DNA from 4 places in the Thioalkalivibrio sp. ALJ4 genome. Region 1 is predicted to be linked to each of the others. Evidence: predicted binding sites of a transcription regulator. Region 1 holds the regulator's gene; each other region holds the start of a gene.
The links. The regulator sigma-54, encoded in region 1, starts transcription at its own class of promoters, with help from an activator protein. The targets are predictions, from matches to a motif close to TGGCANGNTNCNTGCTT.
Positions count from the first base shown of each region.

Region 2: a site for sigma-54 is predicted at 1,314-1,330, ahead of glnA (glutamate--ammonia ligase). Genes of this name have one in related genera too.
Region 3: a site for sigma-54 is predicted at 2,065-2,081, ahead of C936_RS0107900 (nitrate regulatory protein). Genes of this name have one in related genera too.
Region 4: a site for sigma-54 is predicted at 2,575-2,591, ahead of C936_RS0105755 (PEP-CTERM sorting domain-containing protein). Genes of this name have one in related genera too.

Region 1 covers NZ_KB897917.1:972,886-977,306, forward strand. Annotated here, with positions in the region: gene lptB (LPS export ABC transporter ATP-binding protein) at 1-501, shown strand, start outside; gene C936_RS0104595 (RNA polymerase factor sigma-54) at 560-2,053, shown strand; gene hpf (ribosome hibernation-promoting factor, HPF/YfiA family) at 2,056-2,394, shown strand; gene C936_RS0104605 (PTS sugar transporter subunit IIA) at 2,399-2,869, shown strand; gene hprK (HPr(Ser) kinase/phosphatase) at 2,937-3,968, shown strand; gene rapZ (RNase adapter RapZ) at 3,969-4,421, shown strand, end outside.
Region 2 covers NZ_KB897917.1:421,817-426,237, forward strand. Annotated here, with positions in the region: gene C936_RS0102020 (cation diffusion facilitator family transporter) at 1-1,211, shown strand, start outside; gene glnA (glutamate--ammonia ligase) at 1,408-2,817, shown strand; gene C936_RS0102030 (lysophospholipid acyltransferase family protein) at 2,916-3,812, opposite strand; gene C936_RS0102035 (ATP-binding protein) at 3,787-4,421, opposite strand, start outside.
Region 3 covers NZ_KB897918.1:356,634-361,054, forward strand. Annotated here, with positions in the region: gene C936_RS0107880 (TIGR04283 family arsenosugar biosynthesis glycosyltransferase) at 1-608, shown strand, start outside; gene C936_RS0107885 (TIGR04282 family arsenosugar biosynthesis glycosyltransferase) at 601-1,287, shown strand; gene C936_RS0107890 (hypothetical protein) at 1,298-1,540, shown strand; gene C936_RS0107895 (DsrE family protein) at 1,632-1,988, shown strand; gene C936_RS0107900 (nitrate regulatory protein) at 2,115-3,440, shown strand; gene C936_RS0107905 (CmpA/NrtA family ABC transporter substrate-binding protein) at 3,909-4,421, shown strand, end outside.
Region 4 covers NZ_KB897917.1:1,199,430-1,203,850, reverse strand. Annotated here, with positions in the region: gene ribD (bifunctional diaminohydroxyphosphoribosylaminopyrimidine deaminase/5-amino-6-(5-phosphoribosylamino)uracil reductase RibD) at 1-268, opposite strand, end outside; gene nrdR (transcriptional regulator NrdR) at 268-819, opposite strand; gene glyA (serine hydroxymethyltransferase) at 842-2,101, opposite strand; gene C936_RS0105755 (PEP-CTERM sorting domain-containing protein) at 2,671-3,345, shown strand; gene C936_RS0105750 (PEP-CTERM sorting domain-containing protein) at 3,677-4,309, shown strand.

The sequences.
Region 1 (4,421 bases):
GCCCGAGCCGGGCTGGGCTACCTGCCGCAGGAGGCCTCGATCTTCCGTCGGCTGAGTGTTTGGGACAACCTGCAGGCGGTGCTGGAGCTGCGCTCGGAGCTCGACCGCCACGAGCGACGCCGCATCGGCGATGCCCTGATCGAGGAGTTCCAGCTGGAGACCGTGCGCCACAGCCCTGGGATTGCCCTGTCCGGGGGCGAGCGTCGCCGCGCCGAGATCGCGCGGGCACTGGCCGGTGACCCGCGCTTTATCTGCCTGGACGAACCGTTTGCCGGCGTGGATCCGATTTCCGTGGGTGATATCCAGGCCGTGATTGGGCATCTGGCCCAGCGCGGGATCGGTGTGCTGATTTCCGACCACAACGTGCGCGAGACCCTCGGAATCTGCGACAGGGCCTATATTCTTAGTGAGGGCCGCATCCTGAGCGCCGGGACCCCGCAGGAGCTGCTGGACGACCCCCAGGTGCGCCGCGTGTATCTCGGAGAAAACTTTCGACTGTGAACATTGATCAGTGTTTCCTTAAGATGATCTTGATGGTCACCATGGACCTCAAACCGCGATGCTGAAACCCGGGCTCAATCTGCAGCTGGGGCAGACGCTGACGATGACCCCGCAGCTGCAACAGGCGATCCGTCTGCTGCAGCTTTCCACGCTGGAGTTGCAGGCGGAGATCCAGCAGGCGCTGGAAAGCAACCCCATGCTCGAGCAGGTGGAGGACGAGGGCGAGGAGGCCCCGCCCGAGCGCCCGGAGGAAGGGGGCGAACGGGTCGACGGGGATCGCATGCAGGCCGACACGGCTGGCGATGACGTGATCCCCGAGGAGTTGAGCACCGACAGTCGCTGGGACGACATCTACGAGCCCGCCCCGAGCCCACGCGGCCTGGACGACCGCGACCCGCTGGAGAATACCTCCGACGGCGAGGACGAGGGCCTGCAGGACCACCTGCTCTGGCAGCTGCATCTGAGCCACCTGACCCCACGAGACCAACGGATCGGGGCGGCGCTGATCGACGCGATCAGCCCGGACGGCTATCTGGACAGTGAACTCGAGGCGCTGGCGGAGATGATCAGCCAGGGCGAAGACGAGCCCGTGGGGGTCGACGAGGTCGAGGCGGTGCTGCACTGGATTCAGCAGTGCGACCCGCTGGGCGTCGGTGCGCGGGACCTGCGCGAGTGCCTGGAGATCCAGCTGCGCCATTTGGCGCCGGATGCCCCGGCGCGTGACGCGGCTCGAGCCATCCTGGAAAACGGCATGGAGAGCCTGGCCAAGCGGGACTACCGAGCCCTGCAGCGCCAGTCCGGCGTGCGCGACCCGGACGAGCTGGCGCGGGCGCTGGACCTGATCCGCACCCTGAATCCGCGGCCCGGTGCCCAGATCAGCGAGTCCACTTCGGAATACGTCGTGCCGGATGTCTATGTCCGCCATGACCGCGATGGCTGGCGCGTGGACTTGAACCCGGAGATTGCGCCGCGCATTCGCATCAACGATCTCTATGCGGGCATGGTGCGGCAGGTCTCCGATGCGCGTGATAGCGCGTTTATGCGCGATCAGTTGCAGGAGGCGCGCTGGTTCCTGAAGAGCCTGCACAGCCGGAACGACACCCTGCTGCGGGTCGCCCAGGCCATCGTCGTGCGCCAGCAGGGGTTTCTCGAGCATGGTGAGGTTGCCATGCAACCGCTGATCCTGCGCGATATCGCCGAGACCCTGGAGATGCACGAATCGACCATCTCGAGGGTGACTACACAGAAATACATGCACACCCCGCGTGGGGTATTCGAGTTCAAGTACTTCTTTTCCAGCCATGTTGGCACAGCCGATGGCGGCGAATGCTCGGCGACCGCGATCCGTGCCATGATTCGGGAATTGATTGGTGGCGAGACCCCGAACAAGCCACTGAGTGATGCAAAACTGGCCCAGATCCTGTCGGATCGGGGCATTAATGTGGCCCGACGCACCGTGGCCAAGTACCGCGAGGCTATGCACATACCGTCTTCCAGCGAACGCCGGCAGATGGCGAGTATGCCCAGTGGAACCAAGCAAAAAGGAGCCTGACCATGCAGATCAATCTGACCGGCCATCACGTCGATATCACCGACGCCCTGCGCGACTACGTGAACGAAAAGTTCGCGAAGCTGGAACGCCACTTCGACAAAGTGATCGACGTGCATGTGGTGCTGACCCACGAGAAAAACCAGAACCTGAACAACAAGGCGGAGGCCAATCTCCAGGTCAGCGGCAATCACATCCACGCCGAAGCCAGTCACGAGGATATGTATGCGGCGATTGATGGCCTGATCGACAAGGTGGATCGTCAGCTGATCAAGCACAAGGAAAAGGTCAAGGACCATCACCGCGCCGAGGGTGCCCAGCGCAACCGCGAACAGGCCCTTTAACGCAATGACCATTGCCGAGCTGATCACCCGCGCCCGTATCCGGCTGGAGCCCGAGTGTTCCAGCCAGAAACGGGCGCTCGAGACCCTGGCCGAGTTGCTGGCCGTCGGCGGCGAGGAGTCCGCCGGCCCGGCCAGCGGGGCCATCTTCGAGGCCCTGTCTGCCCGCGAGAAGCTTGGCTCCACCGGTCTGGGGCATGGCGTGGCCATCCCGCATGGGCGTCTGGCCGAGCTCGATGTCCCCCGGGTCGCGGTCCTGCGGCTGGACCAGGGGGTCGACTTCGACGCCATGGATCACGAACCCGTGGACATCCTGATCGCACTGCTGGTGCCCGAGGCGGCGACCAGCGCGCACCTGGACCTGCTGGCGCAGCTGGCGCGCGGTCTCTCGCAGCCCGACAATATCGCCTCGCTGCGCCGTGCCGGCGACGCGGACGCCCTGGAACGCGAACTGACCCGGGCCTTCGGCGACGCCTGAACATGGCTCTCCCGGCAGTGCTCCCCCGATTCCGACACCCCGCGCCAATGCTGCCGGAGATTCGTGCATGAACGAGGCACTGGGAGAGGGCGGCATCGCGCGCGACATCACCGTAGAGGTCCTGATCCAGGCGATGGGCAATCGCCTGGATCTGCGCTACGTACACGGCGAGCAGGTCGCACCGGATCGCAACCTGGTCGGCGGTGACGGCGACGACCTGCCCCTCGCCGGGCACCTCAACCTGATCCGGCCTAACCGTATCCAGGTGATCGGCGATTTCGAGGCGCGCTATATCGCGCGGCTGAGCGATGATCAGCGCGAGCAACTGATCCTGGAGATGGCCCGCACCGGGACGACCGCGGTGATCTTCGCCGAGGACACCTGCCCGTTCTCGGAGATGCCGGACGTCCCCGATGAGCAGCTGCCGCTGATCTTGTGCTCCTCGACCAGCAGCCACGAGATTATCTCCCTGCTGCGCTATTTCCTGCAGCAGCGGCTGGCCCATTTCGAGGTGCGCCATGGCGTGTTCATGGAGATCCTCGGCATTGGCGTGCTGATCAGCGGGGCCTCCAGCGTGGGCAAGAGCGAGGTGGCGCTCGAGCTGATCTCGCGCGGGCACCGGCTGATCGCCGACGACGCACCGGAGTTTGCCCGCATCGCCCCGGATATCGTGCGCGGACACTGCCCGGCCCTGTTGCAGGACCTGCTCGAGGTGCGCGGGCTGGGGGTGTTGAACGTCCGCGCCATGTACGGGGATTCGGCGATCAAGGGCGGCAAGTATCTGCGGCTGATTATCGACCTGCGCGACCACGGCGAGCCCTCGCCGGTGCCGGATGACCGCCTGAATGGCCGCCGCGGGGAGATCGGCATCCTCGGGCTGCGTATCCCGCTGATCAGCCTGCCGGTCGCGCCGGGGCGCAACATCGCGGTGATGATCGAGGCGGCGGTACGCAACCACATGTTGCACATGCAGGGCTATGTCGCCGGCGACGACCTGCGCGCACGTCAGCGCCGGCAGATGAGCGGCGAGCCCGAGGAGCCGCCGTACCACCGCGCGATCCCTGCAACCACCGTCCCCAACCCGGACCCGGAGGGCTGAATGCGACTCCTGCTGGTCAGTGGTCTGTCGGGCTCCGGCAAGACGGTCGCCCTGCATACGCTGGAGGACGCCGGCTATTTCTGTGTCGACAACCTGCCGCTGCCGCTGCTGCCCGGGCTGATCGAACAGGTCCGCAGTGGCGATTACGACGCGGACGAAGACCGGCATCTGGCGGTCGGGGTGGATGTCCGCAGCGGGCTGACGGCGCTCGAGGGCTTTGCCGACCTCCTGCGCGAGCTCCGGGGCAAGGGGATGCAGGTCGAGGTGATGTTTCTGCAGGCCTCCAGCGAGGTCCTGCTGCGCCGCTATCACCTGACGCGGCGCCGACACCCACTGGCGCGCGACGGCGTGCCACTGGTGGACGCGATCGAGCGCGAACGTGACTGGCTCGGCCATGTTGCGGCCGAGGCGGATCTGACCGTGGACACCTCCCGTCTGTCGATGCACGATCTC
Region 2 (4,421 bases), 550 kb from region 1:
CCCGCGCCAACTCCGAGGCCACGATCTCGCCCGAAAACGGCCGGCGCTACCGTGCCACGCGCCGGGTAACGGTCGTGGGCGCGGTGGTGAATGCCTTTCTTGCCCTGGCACAGCTGCTGAGCGGATGGCTGCTGAACTCGCAGGCGCTGATCGCCGACGGCGTGCACACCCTGTCGGACCTGATCACCGATGGTGTGGTGCTGTTCGCCGCTGGCAAGGCCGCGGCCTCGCCCGATCATGACCACCCCTACGGACACGGGCGTATCGAGACCCTGGCCACCGTAGTCGTCGGTGTGTTCCTCGCACTGGCCGGCCTCGGGATCGCCTGGGCCGCCGGACAGCGGCTGATGGATACCAACGCCGCGACCCCAGGGCCGGCCCCGGCCGCGCTCGCCTTTGCGGTGCTGACGCTGGTGGCCAAGGAGGGGCTCTATCAGTACACCCACCGTGTGGCGAAACGGATCGGCTCGCGGATGCTGGATGCGAACGCCTGGCATCACCGCACGGATGCGATCTCCTCGCTGTTCGTGCTGGTCGGGGTCGGGGCCGCGGTGGCGGGCTTCCCGTGGGCGGATGCCCTGGCGGCGCTGATCGTTGCCCTGTTCATCCTGCATATCGCCGGGCGCCTGATCGTGCGCAGCGCGGCCGAACTGATTGACACGGCACTGGATCCGGAGGAGGTCGCGCGCATCCACCGCACGATCATGGAAGTGCCCGGGGTGAAGGATGCGCACATGCTGCGCACGCGGCGGCATGGGAGCGACGTGGTCGCCGATGTGCATATCCAGGTCGCCCCGATGATTTCGGTTTCCGAGGGACACCGGATTGCCGATGCGGTGTACGGGGCCGTCACCCAGCGCCACGAGCGGCTGCGCGATTTTACGGTCCATGTGGACCCGGAAAACGACCAAGATCAGGCTCGAAGCTCGAACCTGCCCCTGCGTCCGGAGATCGCCGAAGCGGTGCGCGAGGCCTGGGCCGACACCCCGGAACTGGATCGCCTGGAGCAGCTTTCCATGCACTATCTGAACGGGCGCATCCACCTGACCCTGACGCTGCGCCTTGACGGGGCATGCACGCCCGCGGACCTGAACGCGCGGGGCGAGGGCCTGTCACAGTCGCTGCAGGGCCATCCGCGCCTGAAGGACCGGCTGGGTGAGGTGAAGATCCTCTATCGCCCATGCACCACTGGCGTGCAACAAAAGACTTGATGCACTACTGTGGTGCCGATGACGCACGGATATTGTGCAGCCCGCCGCGTGGTACGGGCCTGATGAGTCCTGAACGACCGTCACAGGGCCAATCGATCGAACTGGCATGATGCCTGCATAGAACCGATTCAACGCCGGCCGGGCTCGAATCGGCGCGGCGAACCCAAAGACCAAGAGCAAACCTAAGGAGACTCCCATGTCCGCAGCCGACGTGCTGAAGCAGATCCAGGAAAAGGAAGTCCGCTTTGTCGACTTCCGTTTCACCGACTCCAAGGGCAAGGAACAGCATGTAACCGTTCCAGCCCATGACCTCGACGAAGAGTCGTTCGAGGAAGGCAAGATGTTCGACGGGTCGTCGATCTCCGGCTGGAAGGGCATCAACGAGTCCGACATGATCCTGATGCCGGATGCGGAGTCCGCGGTCATCGATCCGTTCTTCGAGGACATGACCATGAACATCCGCTGCGACGTGGTCGAGCCGGCCACCATGCAGGGCTACGACCGCTGCCCGCGCTCCCTGGCGCGCCGTGCCGAGGCCTATCTGCAGAGCACCGGCATTGCCGACACCGCGCTGTTCGGGCCGGAAAATGAATTCTTCGTGTTCGACGATGTGAAATGGGGCTCGGACCTCTCCGGCTCCTACTGCCGCGTGGACTCCTCCGAGGCCTCCTGGAATTCCGAGCGCGTCTACGAAGACGGCAACATCGGGCACCGCCCGGGCGTGAAGGGTGGCTACTTCCCAGTGCCGCCGGTCGACAGCCTGCACGACATCCGCTCGACCATGTGCGAAGTGATGACCGAGATGGGCCTGACCACCGAGGTGCACCACCACGAGGTGGCCACCGCCGGCCAGTGCGAGATCGGTGTCGGCCCCGCGACGCTGACCCAGAAGGCTGACGAGGTGCAGGTACTGAAGTACGTGGTGCAGAACGTGGCCCACATGCACGGCAAGACCGCGACCTTCATGCCCAAGCCGATCGTCGGCGACAACGGCTCCGGCATGCACGTGCACCAGTCGCTGTCCAAGGACGGCAAGAACCTGTTCTCCGGTGACCTGTACGGCGGCCTGTCCGAGACCGCGCTGTACTACATCGGCGGTATCATCAAGCACGCCCGCTCGCTGAACGCCTTCACCAACCCGTCCACCAACAGCTACAAGCGTCTGGTGCCGGGCTTCGAGGCGCCGGTGATGCTGGCCTACTCCGCGCGCAACCGCTCCGCGTCGCTGCGCATCCCGTTCGTGATGAGCCCGAAGGCCCGCCGCATCGAGCTGCGCTTCCCGGACTCCACCGCCAACCCGTATCTGGCGTTCGCCGCGATGCTGATGGCCGGCCTGGACGGCATCCAGAACAAGATCCACCCGGGCGACGCGATGGACAAGAACCTCTACGACCTGCCGCCGGAAGAGGAAAAGGGCATCCCGCAGGTCTGCCATTCGCTGGACCAGGCGCTGGAAGCCCTGAACCAGGATCGCGAATACCTGACCCAGGGTGGCGTGTTCACCGACGACATGATCGATGCCTACATCGACCTGAAGATGGAAGAAGTCACGCGCATGCGCATGACCACCCATCCGGTCGAATTCGACATGTACTACAGCCTGTAAGGCATCCGCATCCGGCCCCTCGGGGCCAGATGCACCGGCCGCCGCGACCTTCGGGTCCGGCGGCTTTTTTTGTGCTCGGAACCTGGCTCGACCGGGTGTCAGCGATAGGGGTTGGGCTGGCCCTCGGGGGCCGGGTGGAAACGCTTGTAGGCCCAGTTGTACTGCTCGGGGCAGCGCCGGACCAGGGCCTCCACATGGGCGTTGATCGCGGCAGCGGCGCGGGCGAAGTCGCGGTCGGCAACCTCCGGCCCGGCCTCGATCTCGTGATAGCGAAACCCGCGCCCCTTCGGCAGGCGCTCGGCGAACAAGAACACGACATGGTCCTCGCGCCCACGCAGCAGGCGCGGCAGCAGGGTCATGGTCAGCGCCGGGTGGCCGAAGAACGGCGCATGCGTACCCGAGGCGCCCTTCGGGCTCTGATCCGGCAGGATGCCGATGATCTCGCCGCGATCACGTGACTGCTGCAGCACGCGCAGCCCGGAGCGGTCGGCCGGGGCCAGGGTCGCGCCGGTGGAGGCGCGGGCGTCGCGCACCCAGCGGTCGATCTCGGGGGTCTTGAACGGGCTGTACAGGGTGGCCATCGGCCCGTGGCAGGCGGCCTGCAGCCCGGCGAACTCCCAGGAACCCAGATGCGGGGCACACAGGAACAGCGCCCGCCCGCCCTCGCGTTCGCGCAGGCGGGCGTAGCGGGGCGGCTCGACCGCCAGTCGCTCGAGGGTTTGCGGCGTAGCCTGCCAGAGCCAGGGGGACTCGGTCAGTGCCCGGCCCATCGCCATCAGCGATCCACGCCCGACCCGGCGGCGCCAGGCGGTGTCCTTGTCCGGGAAACAGAGTTCGAGGTTGCGGCGGGTGATGCGGGCGGAGCGCGTCGGCCAGTACCAGGCCAGCGCGCCGAGCAACCCGCCCAGCGCATGATTTACGCGCAGAGGGAGGCGGGCGAGCAGGCGCAGACCGCCGGCGATCAACCGGTCACGCAGGTGCCGGCGTTCGGCCATGATCGCGGGATTCGGGTGGATCGGCCGGGGTCCGAGGCGGGATGCCGCCCTCGGTCATCAGCGGCTTCAGGGTTGTGCGCAGGTTGCGGAACAACCGCGGGTGCTGGGCCTCCTCCTGCGCGAGCAGCTGCTTCATGTGTTCGCGCTGGGTGGGCATCGCGAAGCAGGCCGGGCAGTTGTCCAGGATCACCGGCAGCCCGGCGGCCTCGGCGAAATCGCGGGTCTGGCGTTCGCGCACATAGACCAGCGGGCGGATCACCCGCAGGTCGCCTGCGTCGATCGCGTAGTGGGCCTTCATCGTACGCAGCTGGCCACCGTGGAAGGCGCTCATCATGAAGCTCTCGGCCAGGTCATCCAGGTGCTGGCCCAGCGCCAGCACGTTGTAGCCGTGTTCGCGCGCGGTGCGATACATCAGGCCGCGTTTCATTCGCGAGCAGAAGGAGCAGAACGAGTCGTTGTCCATGTGCTCGCCGGCCAGCTCCGCGATTGGCTCGGAGACGAAGTGATACGGGATGCCGTAACCACCGAGATAGTCCATCAGCCGCTGTGGCTCGAAGCCCTCGATCTCCGGGTTGATCGTGACCGCGCCAACCTCGAAGCGCACCGGTG
Region 3 (4,421 bases), on a different contig from region 1:
TCGACTGTGAGGTGATCGTGGTCGACGGGGGAAGCACGGACGGGACTGTCCGGCAGGCAGAACAACGCGGCGTGAGTGTGCTGTCCAGTGCACCGGGGCGTGCACGGCAGATGAATTCCGGAGCCGAGCGCGCCCGCGGCGAGGTGCTCTGGTTCCTGCATGCCGACACTGCGTTCCCGGACGGGGCCGGGGTTGCGGTGCATGCGCTGCGCGACGTGGTGGCCCGGGGCGATTGCGCCTGGGGACGTTTCGATGTCCGCTTGTCGGGCGGTCGCGCGATATTCGCGCTGATCGCCGCGATGATGAATCTGCGCTCGTGTCTGAGCGGGATTGCGACCGGGGACCAGGGCATCTTCATTACACGCTCGGCGTTCAATGCCGTAGGCGGCTGGCCGGATCAGCCGTTGATGGAGGACATCGAGTTCTCGCGGCGACTGCGCTCGGTGGGACGCCCAAAGTGCCTGCGCACCCGGCTGGTCACGTCGTCCCGGCGCTGGGAGCAGCAGGGTGCATGGCGCACGATCTGGCTGATGTGGCGGCTGCGCCTGGCCTACTGGCTGGGTGCAAACCCGGACGGGCTGGCGCGACTGTATCGTGGCGATGCTTGAGCGTCGGCCGCTGGATGCGCTGCGCGTGCTGGTCTTTGCCCGCGCGCCCGAGCCGGGCCGGACCAAGACCCGACTGATCCCCGCGCTGGGTGCCGAGGGCGCTGCACGGCTGCACGAGCGGCTGCTGGAACACGCGCTGGACGTAGCCCGTCAGGTGGCGCCGGACCAGGTGGAGCTGTGGTGCAGCCCGGGTTCCGATCATCCGTTCTTCAAGCACTGCGCCGAACGCTTTGGCTGTTCCCTGCACAGGCAGCGGGGCGGTGACCTGGGGGCGCGCATGCGCCATGCGCTGGAGGCGGGTCCGTTTCCGGCGCTGGTGATGGGCTCCGATGCCCCGACGCTGGGTGTCGAGGACCTGATCGCTGCCCGTGAAGCCTTGGCCGGAGGACAGGACGTGGCACTGGTCCCGGCACTGGATGGCGGTTACGTGCTTCTGGCCACCGCGCGGCCCGTACCCGGGCTGTTCGAGGCCATCGAGTGGGGCAGCGACCGGGTGCTGAAACAGACCCGTGAACGGGCCCGGGCGCGGGGTCTTGCCTGGGCTGAGCTGGAATCGCGTTCCGACATCGACCGCCCGGAAGACCTGGTGCACTGTCCGCCAGCGCTCCTGCGTGGCATTGGGGCACCTCGAGAGTCCCCGATCCCAGAGCAGTCGCAAGTCGGCCCAGGCTTCGGGTAGGATGCGCGCCATGAAAGCCTTTGTTGCCTGGGTCGACCGTTCCCCACTGTGGTTGTTTGCACTGTTCGTGGCCACCCTGGGGCTGTCGCCCTATGTCCCCGAACCGCACATCGTCGAGAAGATCCGCTGGCTCTTCCAGGGCGAGCTGACCCGTCCGATCGATATCCTCGACCTGATCATGCACGCCATTCCCTGGCTGCTGATGGCCTTCAAGCTCTATCGCATGAGCATTACGTCGAAAGGCGCTTCCTGACTCGGCGCCTCCTTGAGGCTTGTGGGAACTCGACGGTCCCGGCCCGGGTCGCTACGGTGCCTGCCACTTTGACGTGACCAAGGAGAGTCCCATGCGTTTTATTGTTTCTGTCACTGCCGGTACCGACGACCCGACCCGTGCCACCCTCGGCATGATCGCCGCGAACGTGGCCAAGCAGCAGGGCCATGACGTGACCGTCTGGCTGCAGGGCGAGGCCGTGAACATCGCCAACCGGAATGTCTACGACAAGATCGTCGGCCACAACATGCCGGCGATGAAGGACATCGTGGATTCGCTGGTCGAGGAAGGCGTCCCGTTCTGGGCCTGCGAGGCCTGCGCCAAGGGCCGCGACGTCGGCGAGCACAACTTCCTGCCGAACGCCGAGATGGCCGGCATGGGTCAGTACGTCCAGGCCGTTGCCGATTTCGACCGCTCCATGAGCTTCTGATCGAGCGGGCCGGTCCGCGGGTGGGGTGTGATCCCCCGCCCGTTTTGCCCGTGTCTCCTGTGTCAGCCCCTCGAACTGGCACATCGCATGCTTGTTTGTTCCGGGAGTGATCCACGGACGACGAGCATGACCCAGACCCCATCCCCGAGTTTTTCCTTCGAAGAGGCCATTGGCGACTTCCTGGTCGCCTCGCGCAAGTGCGAGGTGGTGAGCCTGGAGCGCCTGCTGGAGGCGGTACAGCTGGTCGGGCGCATCCGCGCGCTGGTGCATCAGCTCCAGCGCGAACGCGGTGCCTCCAGCCTCTGGATCGGCTCCGGTGGCCAGCGCTATGCGGACGAACTAGCGCAGTACCGAGCTGAATCCGACACCACCGCACAGGCGTTTCGTGAACACCTTGATGGCTGGCTGGAGCCCGGGGCCTGTGCCCACGCGCGCAGCCGTCTGCTGGGGCGCATGGCGCTGGCGCTGCATGGCCTGTCGGGTCTGCCCAGCCTGCGGGCGGAGGTCAGCGAACGCACGCTCTCGCCGATGGAGGCGATGCGCGGCTTCAGCGAGCTGATCCGGTCGCTGCTGGCAGTGGTGTTCGAGGCCGCTGACTCCGCCACGGACCCGGAGGTCTCGCGGGCCCTGGTGGCCCTGCTGAACTTCATGCAGGGCAAGGAGCTGGCGGGCCAGGAACGCGCGATCGGGGCCGCCGGCTTTGGTCAGGGCGTGTTCGATGGCGAACTGCGCCAGTCCCTGTTGCACCGGATCGATGCCCAGGAACGCTCGTTTCGGATCTTCTCCGAGTTTGCCCCGAAGCCCGCCTGCGCGGCCTGGCAGGAACTGCAGGGCGCGGGCTTCGCGGCGGAGGTCGAGCGGCTGCGCCGTCAGGCCTGTACCCACGGCGATCTCCGGGGCGATCCCCTGCCGGACCCGGCCCGCGCCGAGACCTGGTTTGCCTGCACCACCGCGCGCATCGACGCGATGAAGGAGATCGAGGACCTGCTGGAGATGCACCTGAACGAGTGCTGTTCGGCACGCATCACGGCGGATCGCGCGGACCTGGGCGCTGTGCGTGATCGGGTGGAGCAACTCGCCGAGTCGGAGCTGCGCGACAGCGTGCCGTATGCGGTGTTTTTCGGCGCGCCGGAGGGCCTGGAGAGCACGCAGGAGGAGGGCGAGACCGTACTCAACGTCCCGATCGTCGGGCACTCGGTGATGGACCTGGTGCAGCGCCAGGCGACCCGGCTGCAGTCGGTGGAGGACGAACTGCATGCGGCACGCCAGGCCCTGGCCGAACGCAAGACCATCGAGCGCGCCAAGGTGCTGCTGATCCAGCACCGCGGCCTCAGCGAGGATCAGGCCTACAAGCTCCTGCGCCAGACGGCGATGAACCAGAACCGGCGCCTGGCCGAGGTCGCCGAGGCGACCGTCGCGATGTCCGACCTCCTGGGCAAGGGCGACCTGTAGCTAATACACGGGGAAAGGGATTCCGCCCCTGTGGGAGCGGGCCTGCCCGCGAAGCCCCTGCTAGTGTCCGACAATGGCAGGGGCTTCGCCGCCAAGGCGGCTCCTACGGGGTGTGCACCAGAGCGGTTCATCTGCACCGCCGGCGTGCCCCAGGGTGGTGCCGCTTGTGATCGTCATTCCCCTGCCAGGATTCGATTGTTTACCGGGAACCGTCCGATTTTTCCGCGTCAGGGTGGGCTTTGGTCCACGAGAGTCGATTAGCAACAGCTAATTGGCACACCTCCTGCAGGAGACTGAGCAAGACGAGCCAACGGCGGTTCGTCGCCTGACAACAGGGAGACCCGATGACCGGGCCTCCCGTGGGACTGGACAAAGGCGTCCATCACCCGGCTGCAAACGCGGCCGGGCTGATGCGACGCCTTTTTTCGTTTTTGGGACGTGTTTGCTGACAAGGGGAGTGAACCCGCAATGACCGATCACACGAATGACACGAAAAAGACCTCCGGCCTGTCGCGCCGGCGTTTCCTGGGCGGCATGGCCGCCGGGATCGGCGCGACCGCGCTGGGCGTTTCCGGGGCCGCGCCCTGGGGGTATGCGAAGGCCGGCAACGGCAAGCCGGAGACCACCGAGGCGAAGCTGGGCTTTATCGCCCTGACCGACGCCGCTCCGCTGTTCATCGCGCTGGAGAAGGGGTTCTTCGCCGCCCACGGCATGCCGGACGTACAGGTGCTGAAGCAGTCCTCCTGGGGCACGGTGCGCGACAACCTGGAACTGGGTTCGCGCCGCGGCGGCATCGACGGTTCCCACATCCTGACGCCGATGCCCTACCTGCTGCACCGTCGCGGTACGCCGATGAGCATCCTCGCGCGGCTGAACCTGGCCGGGCAGTGCATCTCGGTGGGTGATGAATATGCCGATCTGAAGGTCGGCCTGGAGACCGGGGAGTTCAAGGAGGCGCTGGCGGAGAAACGCGCCGGCGGC
Region 4 (4,421 bases), 230 kb from region 1:
TGCGACCGTGGTGACTGCACGGCTCGAGCGTCACGTAGACAGTGGCCCCGCGCGCGGCTTCGCCGGCCGCGTGCAGGGCGTTCACCTCGGCGTGCGGCTCGCCGGCACACCAGTGCAGCCCCTCTCCGACGACCTCGCCATCGCGCACCAGCACACAGCCCACCCGAGGATTGGGATCGGCACTGAAGCGGCCATAGTCGGCCAGCTCCAGCGCCCGCGCCATGTGACGCCGATCCTCCACCGCCTGTTCGTGTCCCGGCTGTGCCATCAACTGCCCTCCTGCGAATCCCCCGGTGCGGCGGCATCCGTGTCGGCGAGTCCCTCATCGATCAGGCGCAGCTGTGAACGGCGCATCTCCGGCGTCAGGTCATCCTCGAGCCGCTCGATGGCCTCGCGGAAGGACTGCACACTGGCAAAGCTCAGATAGATGGAGGCAAAACGGATATAGGCCACATGGTCCAGGGCATGCAAGGCTGCCAGGACCATTTCGCCAATACGGTCGGACTTGACCTCGGGGGCCGCCAGGGACGCGAGCTGGCGCTTGATGTCGTCGATCACGCGCTCGACATCCTCGGTCTTCACCGGGCGCTTGTGCAACGCCCGGCGCAGACCACTGCGCAACTTGTCTTCGTCGAAGGCAACGCGCTCGCCGGAGCGCTTGACCACCCGCGGCAGGCTGAACTCCGCCCGCTCGAAGGTGGTGAAGCGCGCCCGGCACTCGCGGCACTCGCGCCGACGCCGGATCTGCTCCTGCTCCGGACCGGCCACCCGCGAGTCGACCACGCGGGTGTCCTGAGCGCCACAGGCCGGGCAGCGCATGGCGGGCCGCCGCTACGCCGCGTTATTCGGGGGCGCCGTAGACCGGGAAGCGGCGGCAGATCTCGACGACCTTGTCGCGGGTCGCGTCGATCACCTGCTCGTTCTCGTGGTCGTCCAGCACGTCGGCGATCCAGCCGGCCAGCTCGCGCGACTCCGCTTCGGTGAAGCCACGCGTGGTCAGAGCGGCGGTGCCGATGCGGATGCCGGAGGTCACGAATGGGGATTCCGGATCGTTGGGCACGGCGTTCTTGTTGACCGTGATGTTGGCGCGACCCAGCGCGGCGTCCGCGGCCTTGCCGGTCATGCCCTTGGACACCAGGCTCAGCAGGAACAGGTGATTGTCGGTCCCGCCGGAGACGATGTCGTAGCCACGCTCGACCAGGACCTCGGCCATCGCGCGGGCGTTGGCGATCACCTGCTTCTGATAGGTCTTGAATTCCGGCTCCAGGGCCTCCTTGAAGGCCACCGCCTTGCCGGCGATCACGTGCATCAGCGGGCCGCCCTGGGTACCCGGGAAGATCAGCGACTGGAACTTCTTGTTCAGCTCCGGCTGGCCCTTGGTGATGATGAAGCCGCCACGCGGCCCGCGCAGGGACTTGTGCGTGGTGGAAGTGACCACGTGGGCGTGGTCGATCGGGTTCGGGTATTCGCCGGCGGCGATCAGGCCGGAGACGTGGGCCATGTCCACCATCAGGTAGGCGCCCACGGAATCGGCGATCTCGCGGAAGCGCTTCCAGTCGACCACGCGCGAGTAGGCGGAGAAGCCGGCGACGATCATCTTCGGCTGGTGCTCGGTGGCCAGGCGCTGGACCTCGTCGTAGTCGATCAGACCCTCGTCGGTGATGCCGTACTGCACCGCGTTGTAGATCTTGCCGGAGAAGTTCGGCTTGGCGCCGTGGGTCAGGTGACCGCCGGCGTCCAGGCTCATGCCCAGCACGGTGTCATGCGGCTGCAGCAGGGCCATGTACACGGCCGCGTTGGCCTGCGAGCCGGAATGCGGCTGCACGTTCGCGTAGTCGGCGCCGTAGAGCTGCTTGAGGCGATCGATCGCGAGCTGCTCGACGATATCCACATACTCGCAGCCACCGTAGTAGCGCTTGCCCGGATAGCCCTCGGCGTACTTGTTGGTCAGCACGGAGCCCTGGGCCTCCATCACGCGCGGGCTGGTGTAGTTCTCGGAGGCGATCAGCTCGATATGCTCTTCCTGGCGCTGCGCCTCCTTGCTGATGGCGCCCCAGAGTTCGTCGTCGTAGCCGTGGATACTCATGTCGATCGAAAACATTCGGATCTCCCGTTTCATTACTTTCGTGGATTCGGTTTCCCGGCGCGCCGACTCACCGGCGCAGGCCTGGGAAGGGGGAAACAAAGACGCGTAATGATAGGGGATGCGGGGCTTTTTTTCAGGTGGCCGCCACGCCATGGCCAGACCACCGTCCAGGTAGCGCACAACGCAAGAATCCAAAGCCTTCCGTATTTTCAGCTACATACGGCCTATTGCGCGCTGCCGGGCAAGCTCGACAGGGTAGCCATGGCCTCCGGCGCGCACGGCCTGGTGTCCCGTTTCTTTACACCCAATCCTGGCCGGGTAAACCCCTCTCGCGGCACTGAGAATGTACCCGCCGGGCGCCACTCACCCGAACGGCGTAGTCGTCGGTGTCACACTTTTTTACGCCCATCCAGTCCCGCTGCCATCCGGCAAAAGGCGCATCCTCCTATCGGTCTGTTTTTTCGAATGAATTAGCGCGCATATGGGAATGGCACCGTTTCTGCATAGCCCTGAGTGCACAAGGACCGGATGGGCCGGATCCGCGCAAGCCACCCAGGGGGCTATTCCCAGGGAAGGTGCATCGAATGAACCCCAAACGTACTACACCCTATTTCGCGAGTGCCGCCCTGTTGCTGGGCCTGGGCCTTTCCGGCGCCGCACAGGCTTCGTTGATCAGCTGCGCCAGCCTGGATGGCGGCGTTGAAAACCGCGTCACCGCCAACATCGGCTGCCAGATCCTCGAACCCCTGGATGGGCATGCAAACGACCCTGTGGGAGGCGACCCATCCAACTGGATCGTCAACACGGCCGGTGGCACGGGCTTTTTCGGCATCAGTGACTGGCAGTTCGATGGCCGCTGGGAAGATCCGCCGAACAGCAACGGCGATCCGCTGGAGTTTGATCCGGCCGATCCGACCCTCAACCTGGTCACGCTGGACGGAACCTCCCAGGGCGGGACCTGGACACTGGATCCGAGCTTTGTCTACGGCGACCTGCTGTTCCTGTTCAAGGATGGCCGCGGCACCAATCTGACCGGGTTCCTGATGACTGGCTATAACGGCAGCTACCTCTCGCCATTCATTGACCCGCCGTTTGACTTCCCGGGTGCAAGCCCCAAAGACATCTCCCACGTGAGCATCTACTACCGTCCGAACGGGCAGGTACCGGAGCCCCACACACTGTTGCTACTGGGTCTGGGTCTGGGCTTGCTGGGTATCGCCGTCCGCCGCAAAGCACGCAGGGACACGATGGCGGCCTGATCACGTCCTGCTCGACTTGGCATGATGGCGCCCATGTGGCGCCATCATTTCGTTCATGCCTCCTGATCCACAGTGATTCGCTCGCCTCGACCGAACATGTCCGGTTCTTTTACATCTCGGCCGTAACCCACGACCGCCTCTCCACATCAAATCTCACAAGCGATTGTTTCATCGCCCGAATCCCCCATCTCGTCGAACATGGCACGAAGCGTGCTGCATTCCCGCCTTGTGAGTGATGGCACTTTCAGGCGATCCGCGCCCCAGCCGCATTCATGAGAAACCATGGAGGGACTTTCGTCCCATGGAGGTAAGCTCGATGTCATGCAAGCCATTGCTCTCGTTCCTGGCCGGAACGGTGTTCCTGTTGACCCTGTCGCTCTCCGGGGCCACCCAGGCCGCACTGCTCGATTGCACTGCCCTGTCCGGCAACGTCGGTGACAAGGTCACCAACAATCTCGGCTGTCAGATTTTGTCGCCACTGGATGGCGCAGCCACCGACTCCACCACCGGCGATCCCTCCAGCTGGCTTGTGAATACCGCGGGCGACACCGGATTCTTCGGAATCAGCGACTGGCTATTCGACGGCCGCTGGACCTCCCCCGGGTCGAACAGCTCGACCCTCGCCAGCTTTGATGGCAATCGCCACAGCGGGCAATGGAACCTCGATTCCGAATGGGACTATGGAGACCTGCTGTTCGTGTTCAGTCATGGCAGCGGCACCAACCTGGTCGGCTTCCTGATGACCGGGATCAATGGCGATTACAGCTCACCCTTCACCCAACCGCCCTTCAGCTATCCGGGTGTGGCCACACGCAACATCTCGCATATCAGCGTCTATTACCGTTCGGGCGCGGTCGGCACCGTCCCCGAACCGAAGACGATGCTGCTGATGGGACTGGGGCTCGGCCTGCTCGGGCTGATGCTTCGCCGGAACCGACGCCAGGGGCCCCGTTTTCCGGCCTAGGCGAACGCCCAACGGCCCGTCGCCGCGCCATCAAGGGCACGCCTGTCGGGCGTGTCCTTTACCCTGATTGAAGAGGGGCCTGCACAGGACCGCGGATGACCGAAGGCGAGGC